2 regions of the Halomonas sp. Cn5-12 genome follow, and region 2 is predicted to be linked to the other one. Evidence: predicted binding sites of a transcription regulator. Region 2 holds the regulator's gene; the other holds the start of a gene.
What was found. Region 2 encodes LexA, which represses DNA repair genes until DNA is damaged. Its sites were predicted from a motif close to TACTGTNTANNTANACAGTA; they were not measured.
Positions count from the first base shown of each region.

Region 1: the regulator LexA is predicted to act here: its motif matches at 5,786-5,805, upstream of L1249_RS07630 (LexA family protein).

Region 1 is NZ_JAKGAY010000009.1:110,411-120,291, forward strand. Features, by position in the region: gene L1249_RS07595 (phasin family protein) at 1-101, opposite strand, end outside; gene L1249_RS07600 (hypothetical protein) at 297-674, opposite strand; gene aroC (chorismate synthase) at 735-1,826, opposite strand; gene prmB (50S ribosomal protein L3 N(5)-glutamine methyltransferase) at 1,840-2,799, opposite strand; gene L1249_RS07615 (Smr/MutS family protein) at 2,950-3,513, shown strand; gene L1249_RS07620 (patatin-like phospholipase family protein) at 3,524-4,540, opposite strand; gene L1249_RS07625 (alpha/beta fold hydrolase) at 4,602-5,492, opposite strand; gene L1249_RS07630 (LexA family protein) at 5,841-6,299, shown strand; gene L1249_RS07635 (Y-family DNA polymerase) at 6,296-7,681, shown strand; gene L1249_RS07640 (sodium-dependent transporter) at 7,604-9,067, opposite strand; gene L1249_RS07645 (YbfB/YjiJ family MFS transporter) at 9,131-9,881, opposite strand, start outside.
Region 2 is NZ_JAKGAY010000001.1:32,473-42,353, forward strand. Features, by position in the region: gene L1249_RS00135 (glycerophosphodiester phosphodiesterase family protein) at 1-222, shown strand, start outside; gene ggt (gamma-glutamyltransferase) at 238-2,025, opposite strand; gene ppsA (phosphoenolpyruvate synthase) at 2,177-4,561, opposite strand; gene ppsR (posphoenolpyruvate synthetase regulatory kinase/phosphorylase PpsR) at 4,798-5,631, shown strand; gene L1249_RS00155 (hypoxanthine-guanine phosphoribosyltransferase) at 5,644-6,222, opposite strand; gene nagZ (beta-N-acetylhexosaminidase) at 6,270-7,280, opposite strand; gene L1249_RS00165 (L,D-transpeptidase) at 7,363-7,878, opposite strand; gene L1249_RS00170 (TetR/AcrR family transcriptional regulator) at 7,856-8,533, opposite strand; gene lexA (transcriptional repressor LexA) at 8,762-9,439, shown strand; gene L1249_RS00180 (energy-coupling factor ABC transporter permease) at 9,461-9,881, opposite strand, start outside.

The DNA.
Region 1 (9,881 bases), on a different contig from region 2:
ATTTTTTCCATGTTATTGAGCATCAGCGAGTTCATCTTGCGCATCGGCTCAAACATCTGGCGAGTTTGGGCGTTAAAGGCGTCCATCATTTTGTCTTGCATTGTGGTTGCTCCTGTCTCTCATTCCTTGGCATGAGCCTGGAGTGGCTCATCACATCGCAAATTGCTGCACTGCAAAAAGAGTAATGCTTAGCATGCTGCTTTGCAACAAGGAGCTTCCTACGGCCCCTCTGCATACCCTACAGCCGCCTCTGACTCAGCCTCACAGTGCCACGTATTTGATAGCGCCTTTATCGCCTACTCTTTGGCGCGAGAGCGAGAAGAGGCCGTGGCTTTCGCCTTGGTACTTTTCTCGTTTGCCGCTGACGATGGTTCGCTATCTTGGGTGCCGTTACTGGCACCACCCGTATGGGTACTACCGGCCTGACGCAGCATATCCAGCATCATTTGCTGATAGGTGCCAAAGTTAGCCAGCCCCTGTGAAAGCCCCTGCTGCATCATGGGTTGCTGCAGGAAAGGGCGCATTAAGCTCATGGGGTCATAACCTTCTACCCCTGATTCCATCTGCCGCTGAATATTATCCAGCAGGCTCTGCTGGAACGCCTCTACATCCGGCAACCCTAGCGACTGCCGAAACTCAGCCGGCGTCAGGTCAAACTCAACGTTAATTTTCATAGGCGACTCCTTAACCGTCTTCCTTGAGTGTAGCAGCGAACCACTCAGCACACCTTGGCGTTATCGCTGACCTAATCGCGGTGTATCAACGCTAACATCAGCGTTTTGGCCCCGGTGGCGCAGCCAATGATCCAACAGCGTAATCGCCATCATGGCTTCGGCAATGGGCGTCGCTCGAATGCCCACACAAGGGTCGTGACGCCCTTTGGTAATCACTTCGACTGGTTCACCATGGACATCAATGGAGCGGCCCGGCGTGGTAATGCTGGAGGTAGGTTTCAGTGCCAACCGAGCCACAATGGGCTGCCCGCTGGAAATACCACCCAGCACGCCGCCCGCGTGGTTGGAGAGAAAGCCTTCCGGTGTCATCTCGTCGCGGTGTTCGCTGCCGCGCTGAGCAATACAGCCAAAGCCCGCGCCAATCTCGATCCCTTTTACCGCATTAATGCTCATCAAACCGTGCGCTAGGTCAGCATCCAGACGGTCGAAGACTGGCTCGCCCAGGCCCACGGGTACGCCATCGGCAATTACGGTAATTTCCGCGCCCACGGAGTCTTGGTCCCGTCGCAGTTGATCCATGTAGCTTTCCAGCTCGGCTACTTTATCGGGGTCGGGGCAGAAGAAGGCGTTCTGGTCGACGGCTTCCCAGGTTTTGAAGTCGATCTTGATCGGGCCAAGCTGGCTCATATAGCCGCGAATTTGAATGCCCTGTGCCGCCAGCACCTTTTTGGCAATGGCACCCGCCGCCACGCGCATGGCGGTTTCGCGGGCGCTGGAACGGCCGCCCCCCCGGTAGTCCCGGTGGCCATACTTGTGGTGGTAGGTGTAGTCCGCGTGGGCAGGACGGAACTGGTCTTTGATCTTGGAGTAATCTTTCGAGCGCTGGTCGGTATTCTCAATCAATAAGCCAATCGAGGTACCGGTGGTTTTGCCTTCAAACACGCCGGAAAGAATGCGCACCTGATCCGGCTCTTTGCGCTGGGTGGTATGGCGCGAGCTGCCGGGGCGGCGACGGTCTAAATCGCCCTGCAGGTCCTCTTCGCTAATCGCAATGCCAGGAGGGCAACCATCCACAATGGCCCCTAATGCGGGGCCGTGGCTTTCGCCAAAAGTGGTGACGGTAAACAGTTTGCCAAACGTATTGCCAGACATGGGCGTTAATTCCTCACGCAAAAGACGCCGCATGGGCGTCGAGTTCAGCGGCGTTCAGGGCAAACACGCCCTGGCCGCCACGCTCGAATTCAAGCCAGATAAAGGGCACCTCGGGGAAGGCAGCCTCCACATGGCGGTCAGAGTTGCCAACTTCAACAATCAGCCAGCCCTCTGAAGTTAGGTGCTCGCGGGCCTCGCGCAGAATACGCCGCACGATATCAAGACCGTCGCTGCCCGCGCCCAGCGCCAGGGCTGGCTCATGGCGAAATTCGGCGGGCATCGTGGCTAAGTCGCGCTCATCCACATAGGGCGGGTTGGAAACGATCAGGTCAAAGCGCTGCCCTTCCAGGCCGTCGAACACGTCCGATTCCACGGCGCGCACGCGGTCGCCGACATCGTGGCGGGTAATATTTTGCCGTGCCACGGCCAAGGCATCCTGGCTGATATCCGCCAGGGCCACTTCGCAGGTCGGCAGCACCAGCGCCGTGGCGATGCCAATGCAGCCGGAGCCGGTGCATAAATCCAGCACGCGGGCGGGTGGTTCTTCTGGAAACCAGGCCGCAAAGCCATCTTCGATCAGCTCGGCAATCGGCGAGCGGGGAATCAGCACGCGCTCATCCACGTTAAACGGGTAGCCTGCAAAGAAGGCCTCTCCCAGTAGATAAGGCAACGGGCGGCGCGTGGTGACACGCTCCCGGGCTAAGCGAATAATCCGCTCGCGCTCAACTGGCAGCAGCCGCGCATCCAGCACGGCGGGGTCGACGTTCCAAGGCAGGTGCAGCGCGCCTAAGCAGAGCGCGACCGCCTCATCCCAGGGTGACTGCGTGCCGTGCCCATAGTGCAACCCCGCCAGATAGAATTCGCTGGATACCCAGCGCAAATAGTCCCGCAGTGTGTAAAGATCGCTTATCAGCGCCGTATCAGGCAGTGATAGCGTTGAGGGGGAGGACTCATCAGAGAGGTGCGTGGTCACAAGGGCTCCTGGCGTCAAAAGTTCGTTGGGGGATTGTACCTTTGCCGCCGCCCGGTTCACAGCAGCGCTAAGCTCGCTATACTGTCTCGCCTTAGCGTTTTTTATCCACCGCCCCTTTTTTCACCACTACTTAGTTGATTCGAGCCGACCATGACGCGACACCTGCCCAACGATGACGATATCAGTGCCTTTCGCCAAGCGCTGCAGGCGGCAGGCGTACGCCGTATTGCCACCAACCAAGCCGACCCCGGTAAGCCCAAACGCCAGTCAGACGCCAGCGAAGCGCGCCGCCGAGCGGCGGTAGAGAGCAATACACTGCAAACCAGCGGGCGCACGTCTGATGGTCGGGTGGAAGCCGTACGGCCATCAGAGTATTTAGAGTTCAGCGTGCCCGACCTGCCCTGGCGCACGTTTAGCCAATTGAAGCGCGGCCAAATGGCCTGGCAGGCAGGGCTAGACCTTCACGGCTATACCCTGGAAGAGGCGCGGGTAGAGCTAGAGAGCTTTCTTCGCGATGCCGCAGGCCAAGGGCTGCGCTGTGTGCTGGTGGTGCATGGCAAAGCCTGGGGCACCACCTCTGATTTCCCGGTACTGAAAAGCCACACCAATGCGTGGCTGCGCGAGTGGCCCGGCGTGCTGGCGTTCTGCTCTGCCACGGATATCGATGGCGGCACCGGGGCGATGTATATTTTGCTGCGCAAACGCGGGCAGTAATTCATGTTGTTTATTTAGTAGCGTCAGAGGCAATGCTAGGCATGCGCCGCTCCAAGGCTTCATCGGCCAAGTGGCGGCCTAAGCGGATGAGCTCCTTCGCCCGGTGAAACTCGTAGGTGCTGCATACCGTTTTAGGAATTTCGATCAGCACGTCCGGTGGGTAGCCAGCCACCTTGTACTTCGCTAGCGCTGCCTGGGTAATATCAAACGATTCCAGAATCATATCCAGCTTGCCCCACTCGCGCTTGCCGCGCAGGTCTACTGTTTCATCGTCGTCGCTCTCTTCACTGCTGCCGCCTAGGCCACCCCATAGCCGCCGCGTGGTCGCGCGCACCTCCTCCATCCAGCCGCCAATATTGGCGTCGCGGTCCCGCTCCAGGGCGGTGCGGCTGTCGCTACTCTCTTCTTGTGGCAGCAGCTCCTCCAGCGTGACCGACTGCGGGCTGTGAGCGGTGACGTTCACCGCCACCACGAAATCCGCCTCATGGGCAGCCAACACTGGCATCATTGGCAGCGGGTTGAGTAACCCGCCATCCACCAGCACCTGTTCGCCAATGTGCACGGGGGTAATCACCCCTGGCACCGCAATCGAGGCGCGAATGGCGCGTAGCAGCGGGCCGTTTTGAAACCATACTTCCCGCTGGCGCACGAGGTCGGTGGCCACGGTGGTCACTGGAATGGGCAGGTCTTCAATCAGCCGGTCGCCCACTAGCTCCTCCAGCTTGCTCATCACTTTGTTGGCACGCATCGCCCCCATGGGGCTCCAGGTCACATCGACCAGCTTGAGCACGTCCAAGTAATCAAGGTTACACACCCACTCCCGGTACTCCGGTAGCTTGGCCGAGGCGTAAATGCCGCCGATCAGCGCTCCCATGGAGCATCCGGCAATCGAAATAATCTCGAAACCACGCGCCTCCAGCGCTTCAATCACGCCAATATGCGCATACCCCCTAGCACCGCCGCTACCGAGCACCAGCGCTACTTTATTGCCACCGCCCGGCGTCCTCCCCGTTAATTGGCTGACCACGATCTGCCCCTCCTTTGTGGCATGGCGTCTCATACGCACGCGCTTTTCTTTCGATGCGACGTTAACTGGCCGTGCAGCCTTCTAAGCAAATCACCTCGGCCACACGCTCAACGGCCTGTGGTTCCAAATGCAGATGGTGGCCACCTGCCAGCACGTGCCGGGTGAGTCGCGGCACCGCCTGCCTTGCTTGGGCTGCCCAGGCGCGCTCGCCTAAAATACCGCGCTCACCTTCTATCAATAGCACCGGCGCCTGGATTTCGGCCAAAACGGCCAGCACCTGCTGCGGTGTAAAGCGCACCAGCGAGGGCTTGAGCAGGCGGCTATCGGTACGCATTTGTACTTTGCCATCGGCGGTGGCCTGGGTGTTGCGCTCGACCAGCGGCGTGGCGGTGATGCTATCTAGTGGCGTGACGCCCCCCGCCACACGCGCCGCCACGGCGCTCTCAATATCCGGGTAACGAGGCGCGCGGGAAGGCGGGCGCCGATGAGCGATTAAGCCTTTGCGCAGTTGGCTGGGCGTCTCTTGTGCCGGTGTATTCAGCGCACCTAACCCGTCAATCAGAATTAACCGGGCGACCTTCTCCGGTAACGCCGCGGCCAGCAGGCAAGAGACCGCCGCCCCCATGGAGTGGGCCAGCAGCGTGGCCTGCTCAAGGCCCAACGCTTCCATGGCATCCAGCACATCATGGGTGTAATCCCAGAGCGCATAATCGCTGCCCGCAGGCGCATGGGCAGAGTGCCCGTGGCCGCGAAAATCAATCGCCACGATACGGATACCCAGCGCGTTCACTAACTGCGGGGCTAAGCGTGAAAAGCTGGCCGCGTTATCCAGCCAGCCATGCAGCGCTAGCCATGTGGGCGCGTCACTACGCCCCCAGCTCAGCGCCGCTAGCCGCCCGCTGGCCAGCGAAAGCGGCTGAGGAGCCGTGCCTACTCGAGAAGCGTCGTTCATAAATCGGTGTCTCACAGCGAAAAACTGGCGCGTCAGGTGACGCTCGTAAATGTGAACATTACGATGCACATAGTATGGTGCAAACGTTACCATGCTCGGCGCAGCGCTTGTGCTGCTTTTACATGGCCATGGGCCACGACGCTGTTAATTTTTGATGGAGATTGCCATGAAACCTCGCCGCGATACCCGCGCCCGTAACCTTGTGTTCTTTATTACTGTCGTGAGCGCCCTAGTCGTGGGGCTATGGTTAGCCCGCTGAGGGCAGTGCTTGCAATTTCTCCCCCATGAATAAATACTGTTTAAACACACTGTACATAAACACACCATTTATTCATGAGGATGCCGACGATGCCGTCTCAACCCATCCATTTTGCAACAACCGTGGTTGCGACAGCCTTGCCGTTAACTTCTCAGCCGCTGCCTTTTCCTCTGCTCACAGGCCGTGCAGGCTTTAGCGGCTTTCCCTCTCCTGCCCAAGATTACGAGCCGCGCACTCTCGACCTCAATGCGCGGCTGATCAAGCACCCTACCCAAACGTTTTACCTCACCGCGACAGGGGACAGCATGGAGGGTTGGGGCATCTTTGACGGTGATTTACTGGTCGTCGACCGCAGCGTCACGCCGCGCCTAGGGCATATTTTGGTCGCCATGCTGGATGAAGAAGTGCTGATCAAACGCTATGCGCTGCATCGCGGCACGCCGCACCTCTGCTCGGCCCACCCCCACTATCCGCCGCTGCCCCTGGAAGGTACCGACTGCCAGCTATGGGGTGTGGTGCGCGCGGTGATTCACGAGTATCTGCCGTGATCGGGCTGGTGGATGCCAATAATTTTTACGTCTCCTGTGAGCGGGTGTTCAATCCGGCGCTGGAAGGCAAACCCGTTGGTGTGATGTCGAATAACGACGGCTGCGTGATTGCCCGCTCAGCAGAGATGAAAGCCATGGAGATCTCCATGGGCACGCCCGCATACCAGCTAGAGGGGCTACGCCGCCGCGGGGTAATCCACCTGCTCTCTTCTAACTACGAGCTGTACGGCGATATGTCAGCGAGGCTTGCCCAGCTGCTGCGCGATACGTGCCCCGAAGTGGCCCCCTACTCGATTGATGAGATGTTTATTTATCTGGATGGCCTCAGTGATACCCAGTGCCAAGCGCTGGGCACAGCACTGCGCCGCCGCATTCGTCGCTATTTGGGGCTTCCGGTGTGTATCGGGCTGGCCCCTACGCATACACTGGCGAAGCTCGCCAATCACCTAGCCAAAAAACAGCCTCACTACGCAGGAGTGTGTTTACTCCACGGTGAAAGCGCTACCACCCAGGCAGTGCTGAAACAGCTGCCGGTAAGCGATGTGTGGGGAGTGGGCAGGCGCCTTGCCGAACGACTAGCGGTCAGCGGCATTCGCACCGCCTGGGATTTGCGGGAGCACGACCCCAAACGGCTACGCAAACGCTTCTCGGTGGTTCTAGCCCGCACCGCCTTAGAGCTGCGCGGTACGCCCTGCCTAGAGTTGAATGCCGTTGAGCAACCCCGCCAGCGCATCATGACCTCACGCTCGTTTGGTAAAACCACCGGCGTAAAAGAGGAGCTTCACGCGGCGCTGCGCCGCCACGCCCAGCGCAGTGCCGAAAAATTGCGCCAGCAAGGCAGCCTTGCCCGCGCCGTCCTACTGTTTTTAAACACCAACCGCCACCGCAAGGACCAGCCCCAGCTGTCGCCTAGCACGATGATTCCGCTTGAAGCACCCACCGACGATACTCGCGCCATTCTGGAAGCCGTTCGCGAAGGGCTCGACCAGATGTATCGCCCTGGCTTTCAGTTTATGAAGGCAGGCGTGATGCTGCTGGACTTGGTGGATGCACAGCAGTATCAGCTCTCTCTGCTACAGCCAACCACCAAGGCGCACCCTCACTTGATGAAGGCGGTAGACGAGATTAATCAGAAGATGGGACAAGGCACGCTGCGCTTTGGGATGACTGACGCCGACGCGCCTTGGCAGCTGCGCTGTGAGCACCGCTCAAGACGCTACACCACCTGTTGGGATGAGTTAATGGAGGCAGGCACTCACCCTGGCGCGATTGCCGCCGCCAGGGTGAAGCGTGAACAGCAGCGCTTAGCGGGCGGAAAGCGCTTGGCGAAGGCGCGGGCTAATGGCTTCACCCACCACTGCCACCAGGACCAGCAGCGCTAGCAGCACCGGCCAATGGGCAGCAAAAGAGACCTGATACAAGCCTAGGGCATCGACAAAAATCACCAAAATACCCAGCGGACTCACGTAGCGCACCATGGCCAGCCACAGCGTATAGGGCAGCGGCGCCAGCCCCAGCTCGTCGCGGAAGGTTTCGCTTTTCAGCACAAAACCGGCCAGTAGTACCATGCCCAGGCCACCCAGCGGCATCATCCAACGGGAGGTGAGGTAGTCCAGCCAATCAAAGAAGTTCTTGCCTGCCAGCGTCCAATCAGCGCCCAGGTTGAACGACAGCATCGCCAGCGTGCTGATCAGCCACAGCACAATACCGGTGGCCCACGAGGCGGATTTACGGCTCATGCCTTTGTTATCGCACAACCAAGAGACCGTTGCTTCCACCATGGAAATTGAGGAGGTTAGTGCGGCCATGGAGAGCATTAAGAAGAACAGCGCTCCAAACAGCGTGCCCAGCGGCATCGCCTGGAACGCTAACGGCAGGCTCATAAACAGTAACCCTGGGCCTTCACCGGGGTCCATGCCGTTGGCAAAAATCACTGGAAAAATTGCTAACCCTGCCATCAGCGCTACCACGGTATCCGCCACGGCCACGCTCAGCGTCGTGCGGCCAATGGAGGCATCTTTAGGCAAGTAGCTGCCGTAAGTCAGGATGGCACCCGACGCCAATGAGAGCGTAAAGAAAGCGTGGCCCAAGGCCGCCAACATCCCTTCACTAGAGAGGCTGCCCGCCTTAAAAGAGAACAGGAAATCAACCGCGTCGCCGAAACCGCCGGAAAACATGCCGAATCCAATCAGCAACACCAGCATGAGCACCAGCCCCGGCATCATCCAGCTAACGCTTTTCTCGATGCCTTCCTGAACGCCTTTACCGACAATGATCATGGTCAGCAGCGTGACCAGGGTACTCCAGCCACCCAGCGTGATGGGGTTAGCGTTATTGGCACCAAACACGGCCGCCATCTCGTCCACACTGGTGCCCGCCAAGCCGCCGGTGAGCATTTTCCATAAATAGGAGAAGGACCAGCCGGCCACCACGACGTAAAACGATAGCACCATAAAGCCACACAGCATGGCCATCCAGCCAATCAGCGACCACATAGAGGAGCGGCCAGACTCATTCACTACACGGCGAATAGCATCAATGGGGCTACCACGCCCCCGGCGACCAAACGCAATTTCGGTCATCATTACCGGTACGCCCACCGCTAAGATGCACGCTAAATAGACCAGTACGAAGGCACCGCCGCCATACTCCCCAGTGATATAAGGGAATTTCCAAATATTGCCTAGCCCCACCGCCGAACCGGTGGCTGCCAACATAAAGCCCCAGCGGCCCAGCCACTGAATGCGAGGTTGCCCAGAAGACGCCATGACCTTCCACCCTGTCAGAAAAAAGCGCCTATCCTAGTGGATTTTGCTGCGAAAGCCCACGTATCACGGCGTGGCATAGCTTGCTTTTGCCTCGGCATCTAGCCGCTGGGCGGTTTGATCCACTCTGCGCAACCACGCCAACAGCAGCGCCCCGGCCCCCACAAAGCCACCAGCCAGCCATAGGCCCACATAATAATGACCAGAGGCTTCCGCGAGCATGCCGGTGAGCGCAGGGGCCACAATCTGCGCTGCGCCGTAGGCCAACGTCATTTGTCCCATCAAGCGGGCGGGGCTGGCAGGGTACAGCCTACCCGCCATGGTCAGCACTAAACTGACGCAACCCAGGAACGTGCCGCCGTAGAGCACTGCGCTAATCAACACGCCCGGTAACGTTGGGCTGATCGCAGGCAGCACAATGCCTACTACCTGCACCAGCATGGCCACAATCAGCGCGCCTAAGTAACCAATCCGCCGCGCGATTAAATCCCACAGCATCACGGCGGGGGCTGCGGCCAGCCCCACCAACGCAAAGGCCCAGTTCCCGGCCCCGGCCAGCAGCGGTTCGCGCTCCACAATCGCGACCAAAAACGTTGCGCTGATCACATAGCCATAGCCCGCACAAAAGTAGGCGGGCAGCATAAGACGCATAAAGGTGCGGCTAGGCGGCGTTGCAGGTGCTTGATGACTGGCAGCGCTGCCTACCACCGGTTTTACCGGGCGCGGTAACCAGCACCAGGCAGGCACCAGCAGCACCGCCCCCAAGGCGCTAAAGCCCCACCACTGCGCTTGCCAGTTCATTGCCAGCGCCAGCATC
Region 2 (9,881 bases):
CGCATTAGCGCCCAAGAGGTGCGCCTGGCGGCGCTTTTCGGTTACGAGATTCATGCCTGGACGGTCAACGATCGGGCGCGCATGTCGGCGCTGATAGACCTCGGCGTTGATGCCATCATTACCGATTATCCTGATCGCTTGCACGCCTTAACAGAAGACCGCCGTGCGCTAAGCGACGGCGGTCTTATGCTGGTCAAGCTACGCAACTGGTTACGTCAGTAACAGTCGGGGCGTCGTTTACTCACCCATCACGACGCCTTCCCGACGCGGGTCGGCACCACCAAACAGTGTGCCATCCTCCAATCGCCGAATCGCCTGAAGGCCGCTCGTGAGCTCACGTTCGCTCACGTTATGACCCCGCTCACGCAGCGATTCGATGATCTCTTCAGGGAAGCGACCCTCCTCTAAGTAAACATCACCACCCAACGTAATCGCATGGGGAAGACTCAGCGCTTCCTGAGCGTTCAACCCCCAATCGCGCATTGCTGCCAGTGTTCGAGCAGTATAGTGGATGATCGCAGCGCCACCAGGGGAGCCGAGACTCGCCACCAGCGCACCGGTTTCCTGATCAAATACCAAGGTGGGGCTCATACTAGAGCGTGGCCGCTTACCAGGCTCCACTCGGTTAGCCACCGGCTGCCCGTCCACCTCAGGAGTAAAAGAGAAATCCGTCAGCTCGTTATTCAATAAATAGCCGCCAGGCAGGTCAGTGCCGCCATCTGCCAGAATACGTGAACCAAAGGCTTGCTCAATGGTGGTCGTCATCGCAATCGCATTGCCATCGGCATCCACAATGCTGATATGGCTGGTGCCATACTCAGGTTGCTCGGGCTGGCTGGCAAAGCTAACAGCCAATTCACCTGGATTGCCCGGCTCGGCGTTCTCACCCATGCTCTCTTCACCGATTAGCTCGCTGCGTTTACCAAGGTAATCAGGCGCTAGCATGAGCGACCAGTCACCGCCCGGTGCCTCGACAAAGTCAGGGTCAGCGATGTAGCGGCCCCGGTCAGCAAACGCCAGCCGCGAGGCTTCTAGAAATTGATGCAGCCAGCCACTACTGGTCACGCCATTTTCCAGCGGCGCCTCCAACAGCGGTTGCTGGTCCAGCATACCGAGAATTTGCATGATCGTTAGATGGCCAGAAGAGGGAGGAGGAAACCCGCACACTTCCCACTGCTGCCAGGGGGTGCATAGCGGCTCACGCTCAAGAGATTGGTAACCACTGATGTCATCAAGCGAGATCTTACCGGGTCGAACCGGATGCGACTGCACCTGCTCAACGAGATCCTCCGCGACCTCACCTTCATAAAAGGCAGCGCTGCCCTCTTCTGCAATGCGACGCAAAATAGCGGCTAAGGCAGGATTTTTTAGTGTGGTGCCCACTTCCAGGGGCTCTCCATCGGCGGAGTAATAAAACGCTTGAGCCAGGTCGTTTTCGCGCAGATATTCGTCATTAGCCAGGCTGGTGTGCAGCCGCTGGCTCACCGCGAACCCCTCTTCCGCCAGTGTAATCGCGGGGGTAAAGAGTTCTTGCCAAGCCAACTGGCCGTGCTCAGCATGGGCCTGTTCCAACATACGCAAGGTACCGGGCACGCCCACCGACAACCCGCTGGCGACCGCTTCCATAAAAGGCAGCGGCTCGCCATCTTCCATAAAGAGCTCGCCGGTTACGGCGGCAGGCGCCGTTTCACGGCCATCATAAGCCTGTACATCAGCACCATCAAAGTGCATCAAAAATGCGCCGCCACCAATCCCACTGGATTGCGGCTCCACCAGAGTTAATACCATTTGTACGGCGACCGCCGCATCAATGGCATTCCCCCCAGCCTTGAGCACCTGATAGCCCGCGTCGGTAGCCAGCGGGTTAGCCGCCGCCACCGCGAAGGAGTCTGCCGCCCATCCCGGCTTCTCCTCAAAGCCTGACCCTACTTCCGGTGTAATGGAGGGTGTTTCGTAACCAAACCCCCAACTCACCATTGGCGCCAGCAGTAAACCAGTGAGTGAGAGCGCCCTTTTTGGCAGCATAACCTTTCTCCTTAAACCGTGTCTCAGACGTGAATCACCAAGGCGTAACCGCCTTTTGAGCGCTCAAGCAATAGCGTAGCCTATAAAACGACTGCGCCCGGCACAATGGCCAGGCGCAAAATAGCAAGCACGCTAATCAAGCTGAAGGAGGCTAAGCAATAGTTTCCCCCGCCAACATGAACCACGTTTCCAGCACTGCATCGGGGTTGAGTGACACGGAGTCAATGCCCTGCTCCATCAACCACTTGGCAAGATCCGGGTGGTCCGAAGGGCCTTGGCCGCAGATCCCCACGTACTTACCTTTCTCTTTACAGGCCTTAATAGCCATGGCCAGCAGCTTTTTCACCGCGGGGTTACGTTCGTCAAACAAGTGCGCCACGATGCCTGAATCCCGATCCAAGCCCAGCGTTAACTGGGTAAGGTCATTCGAGCCAATGGAGAAGCCATCGAAATACTCGAGGAACTCGTCCGCCAATAGCGCGTTGGCAGGCAATTCACACATCATGATGATCTTCAAACCATCAGGGTGCTCATCACCGCCACGCTGCAAACCGTTAGCCGCTAGCAGATCGACTACTTCACGCGCTTCATCCGTGGTGCGCACAAACGGCACCATGATTTCGACGTTGGTCAGCCCCATGTCGTCACGCACACGTTTCAGCGCGCGACATTCGAGCTCGAAACAAGGACGAAATGCCTCGGAGATATAGCGAGAAGCCCCACGGAAACCCAGCATAGGGTTCTCTTCACCGGGCTCGTAGAGCTTACCGCCTATCAGGTTTTCATACTCGTTGGATTTGAAATCCGATAGACGGACAATCACACGCTGTGGATGGAAAGCTGCCGCTAGCGTAGAGATCCCTTCAACTAATTTATCGACGTAAAAGCTCACCGGGTCGGCGTAACCAGCAGTACGTAGATCGATCACCTGCTGAAGATCCGCAGGCAGCGTATCGTACTCAAGCAGCGCTTTCGGGTGCACACCAATCATGCGATTGATGATGAATTCAAGACGCGCCAAGCCAACGCCTGCATGGGGCAAACTAGCGAAACCGAAAGCGCGATCCGGGTTGCCCACGTTCATCATAATTTTAAACGGAATCTCCGGCATGGAATCAACGCTGGACACGTTGCAGTCAAAAGCCAGCAACCCTTCATAAACGTGGCCGGTATCCCCTTCCGCACACGAAACCGTAACGGCAATGCCTTCTTGTAGCTGCGTGGTCGCATCGCCACAGCCAACCACCGCAGGAATGCCCAATTCCCGGGCAATAATCGCCGCGTGGCAGGTACGCCCACCACGGTTAGTCACGATTGCCGAGGCGCGCTTCATGATGGGCTCCCAATCTGGGTCCGTCATGTCGGTGACCAAGATGTCGCCTTCTTGAATTTTGTCCATCTCGTCTGGGCTGAGGACAATCTTAACTGCCCCGCTGCCGATACGCTGGCCAATGGCACGGCCAGTAATCAGCGTGCGCCCTTTCTCACGCAGTTGGAAGCGCTCAAGCTTACCGCCCTCCTGCTGTGACACGACGGTTTCAGGACGCGCTTGAACGATATAGAGCTTGCCGTCATCGCCATCCAATGCCCACTCAATATCCATCGGGCGCTGGTAGTGTTGCTCAATGGTCACTGCTTGACGAGCAAGATCCATCACCTGCTCATCGTTGATGCAGAAGCGGCCACGGTCTTTGAAAGGCACGTCAACGGTTTCAACAGATTTACCGGCGCTGGCATCTTGGCCGTAAACCATCTTGATCAACTTGGACCCTAACGTGCGGCGCAGAACGGCCGGGCGGCCAGCAGCCAGGGTGGGCTTGTGAACATAGAACTCGTCAGGATTGACGGCTCCCTGCACCACGGTTTCGCCCAGCCCCCAAGAGGCCGTGACAAAAACGGCATCACGGTAGCCAGATTCGGTATCCAGGGTAAACATAACGCCTGATGCGCCGGTTTCAGAGCGCACCATCTTTTGAACGCCCGCTGACAGCGCAACATTCTCGTGGGCGTAGCCACGATGCACACGGTAGGAGATGGCGCGATCGTTAAACAGCGAGGCAAACACTTCATGCACCGCATGTTTGATATTGGCAAAACCTTCAATGTTCAAGAAGGTTTCCTGCTGCCCAGCGAAGGAGGCATCGGGAAGGTCTTCCGCCGTGGCGGAGCTGCGCACGGCTACTTTGAGGCTTGGATGTTGCGTTTGGAGCTGTTCGTAGGCATCGCGAAGCGCGGCTTCAAAGCCAGGCGGCAGCGGTGTATCAATGATCCACTGACGAATCGTTTTTCCTGCCTCAGCCAGTGCTTTGACATCATCGACATCTAAACGAGCAAGCTTGTCGTTAATGCGGTCGTTCAGACCTTCGTGAGAGAGAAACTCGCGGTACGCGTGAGCAGTGGTCGCGAAGCCGCCTGGCACCGTGACGCCTACACCCGATAAATTGGAAATCATTTCGCCAAGCGAAGCGTTTTTACCACCCACGCGTTCGACGTCTGCCATACCTAGCTGATCGAACCACAGAATGTACTCTTCCACGCAACCCCCTCGCTTTTAGACTTCGTTACGACCCGTTGGGACGACACTAATAGACGTTGTCACCCTAGCACTGCGGCAGCGTATTCGCCATTGGTCTAACAGCGAAGGGAGTGGAGGATTTTTACAACAAATACACGAAATTAGCGTTTTATGTAGTATCGACTAGGCGTTGTGCTCGTCGTTTGCACAGCACACAATAGCTTATCCATGAACATAGCAGACTGGCGGATCAGGTTATGAAACGAACAGCTTTCTTTATTTCGGATGGCACCGGCATCACCGCAGAAAGCTTAGGGCGCAGTCTCTTAGCGCAGTTCAGTGATGTGGAGATCAATATGCTGACTAAACCGTATATTGATACGGTTGAAAAAGCACAGGCACTGGCACAGATTATCGAATCGACCGCCGTACGCGATGGCTGTAGACCGATTATCATTGATACGATTGTGGATCAACAGATTCGTAACGTTATCCGCCAAGCGTCGGGGTTTAAGGTCGATATTTTTTCGACGTTTCTAGAACCCCTTGAGCAGGAGCTGGAAACGCACTCTTCCTACAGCGTCGGCAGAACACACTCCATCGGTAGCGACGACGTATATATGGATCGCATCCACTCGGTTCACTTTGCACTCGATAACGACGATGGAGCACGCACCCACCAATACGACAAAGCCGATATTATTCTAGTGGGGGTTTCCCGCTGTGGTAAAACGCCGACCTCACTCTACTTGGCGCTGCAGTTCGGCATTCGCGCCGCGAACTATCCGCTCACCGAAGATGACCTGGATGAAGATGGCAGCTTGAAGCTACCCAAAGCGCTGGCACCTCATCGGCACAAGCTGTTTGGCCTTACCATTGATGCACGCCGACTCTCGGCCATTCGTAATGAACGCCGCCCCAATAGCCGCTATAGCTCGATGGATCAGTGCTTACAAGAAGTAGAGCAGGCAGAATCGCTGTACCGGGCAATGCATATTCCGTTTATTGATACGACGCGATTTTCAATAGAAGAGATCTCTACGCGCATGATTGCGGAAACCGGCCTAGCGAGGCGGTTCTCACCCCGCTAGGATTGCGCTAGCTTACATGCCCTTGGGAGCAAAAATTCCAGGGGCATTACGCCAGTAGCCTTTGTAGTCCATACCAAAACCAAACACGTAACGGTCGGCCACTTCTAGGCTGCAGTAATCTGCTTTTAATCCCGGAACGGCTTTGCGGTCGTGCTGCTTGTCGACCAACACTGCGGTAGTCACACTGGCCGCCTGGGCTTCTTTGCAGTATTTCAGAATGGCCGCTAGGGTTGCGCCTTCATCGAGGATGTCGTCAACAATCACTACATGTCGGCCCGCCATGGGAATTTCAGGCGATACGCGCCAGAAAAGCTCACCGCCGCGCAGCTCGTTGCGGTAACGGGTCGCATGTAAATAGTCCACTTCCAGCGGAAAACCAAGACGCGTCAGCAGATGCCCCGTGGTAATGAGCCCGCCATTCATAACGCAGTAAAACACCGGTAGCTTGTCGCCCAAGTCTCGCGTGATCTCTTCCGCCATGCGATCCAACGCTCGCTCAACCTGCTCTTGTGAAATCAGGCAGTCGGCGTTATCCATCAACTCACGCATAGAATCTAACGATTCAAGCGCTTCTTTATCCAACTTGGACATGCTACTTCTCCAAAAACATCTAATAAGAAAACGGTATAAAAATGGAATTAATTCGCTAGCGCTTCGAGCTTGGCATGCGTGCGGCGCCAACGGCCGAGTGCAGCCAGTGCATCCAGTTCAGGCCTAGCACGACCGTAACGCAGCTTGGCAGGCCGTTTATTCAGCACCCCTTGGCAGGCCCCTAGTACCTCAATGGCTGCCGCTCGGTCATTGCAGATCAGCAACATATCGCAGCCAGCGGCCAGCGCCGCTTTGGCACGCTCAGCCGGGCCGCCTGCCTCATGCGCCCCCGTCATGCTTAAATCATCGGAAAAAATACACCCTTTGAACCCCAATGATTCACGCAGCATGCCTAACCAGTTGGGTGAGAACCCTGCAGGGCGAGTATCAAACGCTGAATAAGTCACGTGGGCAGGCATGACACCGTTCAACACACCCGCTAACTCGCGAAACGGCACGAGGTCTCGGGCTTTCAGCTCGGCCAGGGGTCGCTCATCCACTGGCAGCGCAATATGGGAATCCGCCGCCACTCCGCCATGGCCAGGAAAATGCTTACCAACTGCCGCCATGCCAGCTTCATGCAAGCCTTCGATAAAGGCGCGCCCTAGTTGGGCGACATGCTCTGGATCGCTGCTGAAACTACGGTCGCCAATGACGCTGGAGATACCGCTCTCAACATCCAACACTGGCGCAAAACTCATATCCAACCCACAGGCGGCCATTTCCATCCCCAGCAGCCAGCCTGTGTCTTTGGCTAAGGTGAGCCCTGCTACTGGGTCGCTGGCATACAGATCGCCAATTCGCGCCATGGCGGGCAGCTTGGTCACCCCTTTTTTGATCCGCTGGACTCGACCGCCCTCTTGGTCAATACCTAGCAGTAGATCACCACGCACACGACGAATACTGCTGCAGAGCTGCCGCACTTGGTACGCATCTTCGACATTACGGGCGAATAGGATAACGCCGCCCACCGCAGGGTCTTTTAGCAATGTCTTTTCAGCGTTGGATAACTGTGGCCCTTCTAGGTCAAGCATGACCGGGCCAATGGGTTGCGTCATGGGGAGGATCCGACAAAAAGGGCGCCATTTTAGACTAACCGCTTAGCGTGTCAAAATTCTGGCAGGACGCCCGGAAGTGGGCTTAATGCAACCAAACCGGCGTACCGGGTTGGGCGTGTGCAAACAGGTAGTGTAAATCGTGATTTCGCAGGCGGATGCAGCCGTGAGAGGCAGCCACACCCATCGGTTGGTCTTCAGGCGTGCCGTGCAAATAAATGTAGCGCCGCTGGGAGTCCACGTCAGCGCCGCGGTTAACGCCGCGCTCCAGCCCGCAGAGCCACATAATGCGCGTTAGAATCCAGTCTCGCTCAGGGTAATTGGTCGCCAATTCAGGCGAAAATACTTCGCCAGTCCATCGGCGACCACGAAATACCGCATTATCAGGCAAGCCCTTGCCGATAGACGCACGGACATAGTGCCAGCCCAGCGGTGTTTGGCCGCTACCCTCTTGCTGCCCTACGCCAGCAACCCCAGTGGAGATCGTGCACTCATAGTTCACTTCCTTTCCCTGCCACCAGCGCAACCGCTGCCGCTGGGTGTCAATCTCCACCCAACCAGATTGGGAAGGCGGTAATTCAGCTAGCCTGGGCGTTGCCATGGTTTCCCTCTTCAACCGCAGCCGGTAGCGGCGCGTTCATCGCAGCAACAACGACTGGACGTAGCCGCCGCACAAGGTCACGCACCGTCACCTGCTCTTGATAATCCTTTGCAGCAATATCACGCAGGGCATCCAGTCCTGAGAGCGTAAATATCACTGTGCCTAGCATAAAGTGTAGCCGCCAAAAGCGCTCGGCGTCCGGCAGCTCAGGCGTGGCTTTACGCACCAGCTCGGTAAAACGGGTAAATACATCGCCATACTGCTGCTGAATATAGCGACGCAGATGCCCTTGCGCCTGACTGTAGGCTAACCCTAGTAGCCGCATAAATACCTTTAGGCTATTACGTTCGGCGGGCACTGCCAGTACCGTAGTGGCCATGGTCTCTAACAGCACTTCTAGAGGAATAGGCTGGCCTTGATAGTGAGCTTCTAGCTCGTCCAGTGCGGTGTGAAAACGCTCTGAAAATGGATCGAGATAGCGGGAAAACACCGCTTGAATTAGCGCTTTTTTGGAACCAAAGTGGTAGTTCACGGCCGCCAAATTAACCCGGGCCTTGCTGGTGATATTACGCAGCGACGTCTCGGCAAAGCCTCGCTCTGCAAACAGTACCTCTGCAGTATCTAAAATACGCGTTACCGTATCCGATTGGGCCATAGCGCCCTCCAAAAAACAGGTGTTTTAAACATAGCTGAATACTATGTCATAACCCCTGCTGGCTCAATCTCTTATCCAAAGGGTAGTAAGCGTTAACTAAACACTTAACGACTGTCTCGGTTGGGTGTAACTCGTCATGTACTGGACAGAGCAACATACTGTATACTTAAACACATACTGATTAAGCCGACATGTAGCTACTGTCTTTTCACTGTTTTGGAGTTTGGTATGTCGCGTCCACTCACAGCACGTCAGCAGCACGTATTTGATTTTATTGTTAAGACCATGGGTGAGCTTGGCTACCCCCCTACCCGCGCCGAAATTGCCAAAGCGCTGGGATTCCGCTCGCCTAACGCAGCAGAAGAGCATTTGCGTGCGCTCGAGCGCAAAGGCGCTATTCGTATAATTCGCAATACATCACGAGGCATCCGCTTACCTAACCAGGAGCCGCAGGAGCTTACTGAAACGCCAGCGGCTGCAGCACCTGCTACTAATGAGCCGCTGCCCAATGGGCTTCCTGTGATTGGTGAGGTCGCCGCTGGCAGCCCTATCCTTGCGGCTGAACATATTGACCGTTACTGCCCGCTGCCCGCTGAGTACTTCACGCCTAAAGCAGATTACCTGCTACGGGTGCGCGGCCTATCCATGAAAGATGTAGGCATTCTTGAAGGCGACCTTCTGGCCGTGCATCGCACTGACCGCGTTCGCGATGGGCAAATTGTCGTGGCACGATTAGAAGACGAAGTAACGGTCAAGCGTTTTAAACGCCAAGGGCATCAAGTAACACTGATTGCCGAGAACGCAGATTTCGCACCAATTGAGATCGACCTACGCACTCAGCAGCTTGATATTGAAGGCGTGGGTGTTGGTGTTATTCGCGGTGGTAATGGGCAAGCGCTTGGCTAGTTGCCCAACCTGTAAGGCAGGCTACTGCAAGTCGATATAGCGGTGGTCATTAAAGGTGGCCACCCAGCTTGGGTGGTACACTAGTAAAATACTCAGCAGCATACCGGTTATAAATGCCTCTGACGGCATCAGTAACGGTAAAAAGCGGGCATACTCTTGGGCGAGATAGACGGCCTCGGGATCAGTGCCCGCTACGATAATCAGCGCAACAGCAGATAGCCCTCCCCCTAAGGTCGCCAAGGCCGTTCCAAAAAAGCCACAAGCAAATAAAAACACCATCAAATTATCAGGCAACCGACGGTCAACGATTCGCCATACAAAACCGGTCACGGTCGCAGGCACAATACCTGTCACCAGCATATTTGCCCCCATTAGCGACCAATCGTTTCTGCCAATAGCCACCATGGCGACATTAATCATCACATTGCTGATCAACGCCAGC